4 regions of the Bacillus sp. MT94 genome follow, and region 2 is predicted to be linked to each of the others. Evidence: predicted binding sites of a transcription regulator. Region 2 holds the regulator's gene; each other region holds the start of a gene.

Region 1 (2,212 bases), on a different contig from region 2:
TTGAGTTCTACAACTTCTCTTATACCGTCTCTAGTAATAATAGCTGGTACTCCTGTACAAATATCGTATTCACCGTACTCACCATCTAAAATGGCTGATACAGCAATGACACGGTGATCATCGTTAAAGATTGAACTCGCAATATACGCTAGAGAGTTTCCGATTCCGTAATAAGTAGTTCCTTTACGTTTATAAATTTCCCAGCCAGCTTTTGCAGTTTTCTCAACAATTTCATCTAAATCTATTTCTCCAAATCGTTCTTTTTGTTCTTCTAAAATTTGCAGAATTGGCTTTCCACCAACAGTTACATGAGACCAAGCAACCATTTGAGAATCACCATGTTCTCCTAATGAATACCCATGAATACTACGAGGGTCTACATGTAGCATTTCAGATAAAATTGTTCTTAAGCGAGAAGAATCTAGTGATGTACCAGTACCGATTACGCGATTTCTAGGTAATCCAGATAATTTCCAAACTTGATATGTAATAATATCAACTGGGTTCGATGCAAGTAAGAAAATACCATCAAATCCACTTTCCATTACGCCACCAACAACACTTTCCATAATCTTCGCACTCGCTCCTAAAGTATCTAAGCGACTTTGCCCTGGTTTTGGTGCTGGTCCTGCTGTAATAATGACAATGTCCATATCTTTGCAGTCTTCATAGTTTCCTGCATATACTTTTGTTCTTGTATTTGTAAAGTTAATGCAATGTGATAAATCCATTGCTTCCCCAACTGCACGTTCATGATTTATATCAATTAATAATAGCTCTTCGCAAATACCTTGATTCACAATAGAATACGCACAACTTGATCCAACTAATCCAGTACCGATAATTGCAATTTTTCTTGTATGTCTTTTCATAGCAATCTCTCCTAATTGATCATATAATCTATTTCTTTTGCTCTTTACACTCCTAATTATAGAGGTTCTCACGATAGAAACCATGGATACTTTGTGAAATATTGAACAAAGTTTTTGTCCTTTTTGTGAATTGTTATATTCCATTTTCGTCATATTTGTTACAACTGGAAAAATATTTATTATGTATTTATTGACATATACAAAAAGAAAACGAGCGAATAAATTCGCTCGTTTTCTTTTCACTATTGTTCCGCACTTAATTGACTTTTTAATTGCTGTACAATCATTGGATTAGCAGGTGCTGCCGGTTTGTAATAACTCTTTTGCTTTGCGTACTCATACATATTACGTTGGCGCGCCTCGTCTTGATTACGAATTTGAATTAACGTTTGATGTAACTGTTCATTATCAGACTGAGCAATATAATTTGCATAGCTTGTTAAACTTGCATTCAATCCTGCTAAATAATCATTTACCATATCTTTTTCATTCATCTTTCTCTTCCTCCTATCCTAGGAAAGTCATTAATTGCTGTTTCGTATTTCGTGCATCTTGCGCATCTTTTTGTAGCATTTGTTTCAGTTGTGGATCTGTACACGTCTGTGCATACTGCTCCAACTTGTTAATAATTGTTGCGTGTCCACCAATTAAATGACGTAAGTTTTCTACTTCAAGCTCTGTTAAGTTTTGCATATAACATACCCGCCTTTCTTTGTTCATTCATCATTAGTATTTGGTTCTTTTTGGATTGTATTCATCAACTTTTCGCACATATAAACAAAATAAAAGATGAATAGCTAGGCCATTCATCTTTTATGCTAAATATTCATTCAATTTTATAAAGAAACAATCATACTTATACTCACAAGTAGGTTCCATACAATATGTAAAATGATGCTAGGTAAAATAGATTGTGTTTTCTTATATAACATAGCAAATACAATCCCCATAATCATTGCCGTAACCGGAAAACCACCATGAAGAATCCCAAAGATAAAGGAAGAAATAATGATACCAACTAGAAAACTATATTTCTTTTCAAAAAATCGATACAAAATACCTCTATATAAAATTTCTTCTTTAATTGGTGTAATTATAGCAACACTTAACACATATATAATACTTTGTAGACTATTTTGAAGTCCTAAGCTCCCTAATTGATCTCGTTGCTGCTCTGCACTTTCAAAGCTAAACAACTCTAACATTACATACTGAGTTAATGCAATGATGATAAAACCTATTAATAAATACAAGTAGGTTTTCCCATTTTTTAAAATAGATACATCCCATATGTTCTTAATAAAATGAAGCACTGGTTTATACGCAAATAAAACAATAGT
Region 2 (2,212 bases):
CCTTGGTTCCTTATTGTCGTATCTATAATCGGACCTATCTTGGAAGAAATCGTATTTAGAAAAATTTTATTTGGTACACTTTATAAGAAGTTTAACTTCTTTATTGCAGCTATCATTAGTTCGCTTGTATTCGCAGCAATTCATTTTGATTTTACTCATTTATTGGTATACACTGCTATGGGGCTCGTATTCGCCTTCTTATATGTGAAGACGAAGCGTATTATCGTTCCGATTGCAGCTCATGTTGCGATGAATACATTAGTCGCTATTGGGCAAATTTTTATGAGCAATGAGCAAATTCAAGAAATGATTAAAGAAGCTGAAAAAATGCAAGGCTTTATCGGAGGATTTTTTGTATGAGAAACTCACCATTGTTCATGGCTGCACTATACTTCCTTCTTGGATGTATCTTTACACGCTTCGCCATTACGAACGTGACAGATACAATCTGGAATGTGTGGACAATACTATTTGCAGTTATGGCAACAATTGATTTTAATTTGGCACTTCGCCTTATATTAGTTAAATTCACAAAGAAGAAACAATAATAAAACGCAGAGGTCGCTTCCTCTGCGTTTTATTGTGGATAGTTTTTCAAAAAGTAAACTAATGTTTGTAACTCTACAGCTAAATCAATATGATGAATTCTAATATTCTCTGATACGTTTAATCGTGCTGGTGTGAAATTCAAAATACCATGCACGCTCGTTTCAGCTAATCTATCTGCTACAGCTTGTGCTACTGTAGCCGGTACTGTTAATATTGCCACTTGTATATCATTTGATAATCTCTCTTCTAATTCATCTAAATGGTATACAGGAATGCCCCCGATTTCTGTTCCAACTTTCTCTTCACTAACATCAAATGCCATTTCAATTTTTGTATTATTGTTTTTCGTGAAATTATAATGTAAGAAAGCGGTCCCTAAATTACCTACTCCAATAAGTGCTACACGCGTTATATCATCTTGATCAAGTGTTTCGCGGAAAAATGATAATAAATAATTTACGTTATATCCATATCCCTTTTTCCCTAACGCTCCAAAATACGAAAAATCTCTTCGTATTGTTGCGGAATCTACTTTTACCGCTTCACTCAATTCGGCCGATGAAACACGCTGCTTACCAGAAAGAGATAAGTTTTGGATAAATCGATAGTATAGAGGCAATCTTTTAGCAGTGGCTTGTGGAATCTTTTGCTGATCCATATGACCTCTCCTCTCTTCCTATCTTTATTCATATACTTTAATCAAATACAGAAGTTTAGCACTCATTAAATTCCTTGTATAATAAAGAGAAGAAGTATTCTCTCTTATTTTAAACTATACACTATTTTTAGTATGATTGAGAAATATAAACATGGCAAAGTTAAGAAATTATTTGAGGTGAAAACATTGATTTTATTACAAGTAAATGGACTTTCGAAATTATACGGTGCAGAAACAATTCTTGCAAACATAAAATTGGAAGTACAAACAAAAGATCGTATCGCATTAGTCGGAAGGAATGGAGCTGGAAAATCTACATTATTAAAAATTATCGCTGGTGAGTTATCACATGATGGTGGCGAAATTATAAAACCGAAAGATGTCTCAATCGGGTATTTAGCTCAAAATACCGGCCTAGAAACGTCTTTAACAATTTGGGATGAAATGCTAACCGTCTTTACCCACTTACAGCAAATGGAGACAAAACTTCGAAGGCTTGAGCAAGAAATGGGAAAAGAAGAAAACTTTTCAAACGAAGCTATATATGAAAGATTGTTAGCTGATTATGACCAATTGCAACTCAATTATAAAGATCAAGGTGGATATCAATATGAAGCGGATATTCGCTCCATTTTAAGCGGCCTTGGCTTCCCAGTTGAAACGCACCAGACGACGATTTCTACTTTAAGCGGTGGGCAAAAAACAAGATTAGCTCTCGGAAAATTATTATTAACAAAACCAGACTTACTTATTTTGGACGAGCCTACAAACCATTTAGACATCGAAACATTAACATGGCTTGAGCAATATTTACAAGGTTATCCTGGCGCAATATTAATCGTTTCACATGACCGTTATTTCTTAGACAAACTTGTTACACAAGTATATGAAATTTCGAATAAAGAAAGCAGACGATTTGTTGGTAACTACAGTAAATATTTAGACTTAAAATCAGCATTATATGAGCAAGAAATGAAACGTTACGAAAAACAACAAGATGAAATC
Region 3 (2,212 bases), on a different contig from region 2:
TGAAAAATAGCAATAAAAAATATTACCACTTATTACTTTCCCCCTTATTTTAATAACATTCTTCTTATTATTCTCAAAAACGACACAGAATAAGTGATTTCAATCACTACATAGATGTTAGTTTATCGCTATTCTTAATTTAGTTATTACATTCAAACTTTATGGAGGCGTTCATATGAAACATGCATTTACTGAAACTTCTATTGTCGGTGAGATCGTTACACAATTTCCGAAAGCTAGCGATCTTTTTAAATCATATAGAATAGACTTTTGTTGTGGTGGTAATAAACCACTTATTGATGCAATTCATGAAAGAAATTTATCAGCAACAGAAGTACTTACAGAATTAAATACACTTTATAATAATACGAAACGATTAAATGAATCTGAAATTGATTGGAAAAATGCTTCTTATCGTGAATTGATTGATTATGTTATAAATAAGCATCATCGCTATTTAAATGAAGAATTACCACAATTAAGTCCGTATGTGACGAAAGTATTACGCGTCCACGGAGCAAGTCAGCCTCACTTAGCTCAAATTCATAAGCTATTTCACGAATTAAAGATGGAATTAGAACAACATTTAATTAAAGAAGAAACAGAAGATTTCCCATTAATTTTAGAATTTGAACAAAATCCAATTGAAGAAAACTATGTGAAATTACTTAAAGTAGTAGATGAGTTGGAAAATGAACATAACCACGCAGGCAACATTATTAAAGAGCTTCGTAAAGTTACAAATGACTTTACTCCTCCAGAAGGAGCTTGCGGTACTTATCGACTTGTTTACCAACGTCTTGAAGCATTAGAGTCTGACTTAGTTGAACACATTCATTTAGAAAATAATATTTTATTTCCACGTGCCATTACGAGAGCATAAATAAATTGCAGGACATGAGTATACATACTTATGTCCTGTTTTTTCATTTGGTAAAAAATATACACATCCCTCTCGAATAAATCCGAATTTTAACAATTTGTGAATCATTATAAAAATGTGACAAATATCACATCCCCCCTTTTTTGAATTTTCTATAATAGAAATATAATCCTTTGTTCAACATTTCACAGAAAAAGGGGAAACGAAAATGAAAAAACGTTTAGTTATGATCGGAAATGGTATGGCTGGCATACGCTGTATAGAAGAAATATTAAAACATAATAGTGATTCATATGAGATTACTATTTTGGGAGATGAACCGCATCCAAACTACAACCGTATTATGCTCTCTCACGTTTTACAAGGCAAAACAAATATGCAAGATATCATTATGAATGAATATAGTTGGTACGAAGAGAATGAGATAACTTTATATACAAACGAAAGAGTTCAAAGTATTAACCGAGAAGCAAAAATCATTATCACAGAAAAAAATCGTACTCTTACATATGACAAACTCATTATCGCAACAGGTTCTAGTGCTTTTATTTTACCTGTTGAAGGTTCTACTCTTCCTGGTGTAACAGGATTTCGAACAATTGAAGATACACAATTTATGATAGACACCGCTAAAGAAAAGAAAAAGGGCGTTGTTATTGGTGGTGGGTTACTTGGTTTAGAAGCCGCAAGAGGTCTTATTGACTTAGGGATGGACGTACATGTTGTTCATTTAATGCCAAACTTAATGGAGCAGCAACTAGATACGAAAGCAGCTTCTCTATTACGCAAAGATTTGGAAGCGCAAGGCATGAAATTTCTAATGGAAAAGAAAACTGTAAAAATTCTTGGTACAGACCATGTTGAGGGCATTCAATTTGAAGATGGTGAAGTTGTAGATTGTGATTTAGTCGTAATGGCTGTCGGAATACGCCCAAATACGCAAATAGCAAAAGATGCTGGTTTAATTGTAAATCGCGGTATTGTAGTCAATGACTATATGCTAACAAATGATGAGTCCATTTATGCAGTTGGAGAATGTGCAGAGCATGACGGTATCGCATATGGACTTGTTGCTCCTCTTTATGAACAAGGTGCGATATTAGCAAAACATATAACAAATTTACAAACTGATGGATATTCGGGCAGTATCGTCGGTACGCAATTAAAAGTTGCTGGTTGTGATTTATTCTCTGCTGGTCAAATTTATGAAGATGATCAAACGAAAGCAATATCCATCTTTGATGAATGTAAACGTTCCTATAAAAAAGTATTAATTCGTGATAATAAAGTCGTCGGTATCGTTTTATATGGTGACACAGCTGACGGTAC
Region 4 (2,212 bases), on a different contig from region 2:
CTTTTTGTTCAAACCATGATAGTACAATACTTACTGGCAATTCATTCACTTCACATTGAAAAGCATCAGCTAAAGCAGCCGCTATTTTCACTGTAGAAATTGAATTATTGCACTGTCCTAAATCAATGTAACGCGGAATTTCTGTACCAGGTACAACACCGTAATCCACATCATTAAAGCGGAATTTCCCGCAAGAAGTTGTTAAAATAACCGTTTCTGGCGGAAGTGACGTTGCTAATTCACGATAATATTCTCCGCCTTTTCCCGGTGCATCACAACCGGCGATAACAAAGAAACGCTTTATTTTCCCCTCTTTTACTGCATCAATAATTTCTGGAGCTAATGATAATACTGTATTATGATGAAACCCTGTCACTAACTGTTCATCCGACTCCATATGTACTTCTGGAAGTTCTAGTGCTTTTTGAATCAATGGTATAAAATCATCATTTTCAATTTTTTGTACACCTTCTAAACCTGCAATATCATATGAAAAGAATCGATCAGAGTATGATCCTTTAATTGGCATAACACAGTTCGTTGTCGCTAATATGGCACCAGTAAATTTTTCAAAAAGGCGTCTTTGATCATACCATGCCTTGCCGATGTTTCCTTTTAAATGTTTATATTTTTTCAGCTGCGGATATCCGTGTGCTGGTAGCATTTCAGAATGTGTATAAATATTAATGTCTTTTCCTTCTGTTTGCTTTAATAGTTCTTCTAGTGCAAATAAATTATGGCCCGTAACTACAATTGCTTTACCTTCTACACGATTTTGTGTAATTTGTACAGGCTCTGGCACACCAAAATGATTCGTATGTGCCTCATCCAATAACTCCATCACCCGTAAAGCTGATTTCCCGACTTTCATAGCCATATCAATATGCTCTTGTTCGTTAAAGTTAGAATTTGTTAATGTCATATATAAAGCTTCTTGTGTTGTAGCATCTACAAATGCATCCGTATACCCTAGCTGAGCAGCATGTGTGCGATAAGCTGCAATTCCTTTTAGCCCAAACACAATCGTATCTTGTAAACTCGCAATCGTTTCATTCTTGCCACAAACACCCATTACTTTACATCCGCCTGTTGGCGTTTGTTCACATTGATAACAAAACATATCATCCCACCCTCTCCCAATCATTCATTACATCTTAAGCATAATACCCATTGAAAAAAAGTGATGTGATATCAATCACAATAATATATAAAGATTTGTGACAGTTCATATTGTTGACATAATACTTTTATTGACATCCAAAAAATATACATTAGTGTGCACACATCTTTCGATACTTTTAAATAGCTAAATAATTAATTTGGAGAAATATATACAACGAAAAAAATTTTTTGAATCCCTTATACAAATAATTGCAATTCATCTCATATGAAAATAGCGTATTTTTTATTTTAAGGAACTATCATTTTTTTATTAAAGCCTTCATTGTAAACCTCTTTATTTACAATACATTTACACTATCTTAACATTACTTACATTATTTATATGATATATTTATATAGAAGCTACTTAAGAAATTTCATATACATTTTATCTTTATGATCTCTAATCTAATCAATAAAAAGATCATGTTATATTTTTATAACAGGGGTGAATTACGATGACTGAAACTTTAAAAACACTTATAATGCTTGATGCTACTTACGTTGTTATTGCAATTATGACAGTACTAGTATTTGTATACTTGGAATTAAAATCTCAGTAATATATGCTGACGTAATCGACAGATTCAGCATTTAAATATAGTTAGAAGAAAGAGAGGAGAAAATTATTTCTCCTCTCTTTTGTATTTCTACAATTTCTTATTTTAATAAATCTAATGTATGTAAAAGTAATCCCTTGTCTCCTACTTCTCCATGACCAGGTACTACCGAATTTATATTTCCATATCGCTTCAGCACATTCTCAATCGATGTAGACCATTCATTTACATACGCATCCGCAACATTTCCTAAATCTTTAGCTTCCGCAGATTTTACTAAACAGCCTCCAGCTAAAATTTGATATTGTGGCAACCAAACAACAATATTATCTTCTGTATGTCCTTTCCCTGGATAGAACGTTTCTACTTTTGTATTGCCAAACTTCAAACTCGTAATTGTTTGTAAATCTCCAAGCGGCTCTTCATATCCACTGTTCTTTGCTAGTTCTGCGGTTAATGCTGTACTATGCGCTTTAATGCCTCTTTCTTTC

The links. The regulator Rex, encoded in region 2, represses fermentation and respiration genes when NADH is low (regulators of the CRP and FNR family bind a similar motif). The targets are predictions, from matches to a motif close to TTGTGAAATATTTCACAA.
Region 1: the regulator Rex is predicted to act here: its motif matches at 964-981, upstream of AC1Q51_RS15710 (L-lactate dehydrogenase).
Region 3: the regulator Rex is predicted to act here: its motif matches at 999-1,016, upstream of nirB (NADPH-nitrite reductase large subunit).
Region 4: the regulator Rex is predicted to act here: its motif matches at 1,184-1,201, upstream of hcp (hydroxylamine reductase).

What each region holds. Positions count from the first base shown of each region.
Region 1 is NZ_JBXAEZ010000004.1:93,208-95,419, forward strand. Features, by position in the region: gene AC1Q51_RS15710 (L-lactate dehydrogenase) at 1-872, opposite strand, end outside; gene AC1Q51_RS15715 (spore coat protein) at 1,115-1,366, opposite strand; gene AC1Q51_RS15720 (hypothetical protein) at 1,380-1,565, opposite strand; gene AC1Q51_RS15725 (CPBP family intramembrane glutamic endopeptidase) at 1,709-2,212, opposite strand, start outside.
Region 2 is NZ_JBXAEZ010000015.1:4,468-6,679, reverse strand. Features, by position in the region: gene AC1Q51_RS27590 (CPBP family intramembrane glutamic endopeptidase) at 1-360, shown strand, start outside; gene AC1Q51_RS27585 (YdiK family protein) at 357-548, shown strand; gene AC1Q51_RS27580 (redox-sensing transcriptional repressor Rex) at 578-1,207, opposite strand; gene AC1Q51_RS27575 (ABC-F family ATP-binding cassette domain-containing protein) at 1,394-2,212, shown strand, end outside.
Region 3 is NZ_JBXAEZ010000001.1:379,617-381,828, reverse strand. Features, by position in the region: partial or broken gene AC1Q51_RS01895 (excalibur calcium-binding domain-containing protein) at 1-10, shown strand, start outside; gene ric (iron-sulfur cluster repair di-iron protein) at 176-883, shown strand; gene nirB (NADPH-nitrite reductase large subunit) at 1,092-2,212, shown strand, end outside.
Region 4 is NZ_JBXAEZ010000009.1:188,032-190,243, reverse strand. Features, by position in the region: gene hcp (hydroxylamine reductase) at 1-1,120, opposite strand, end outside; gene bla2 (BcII family subclass B1 metallo-beta-lactamase) at 1,822-2,212, opposite strand, start outside.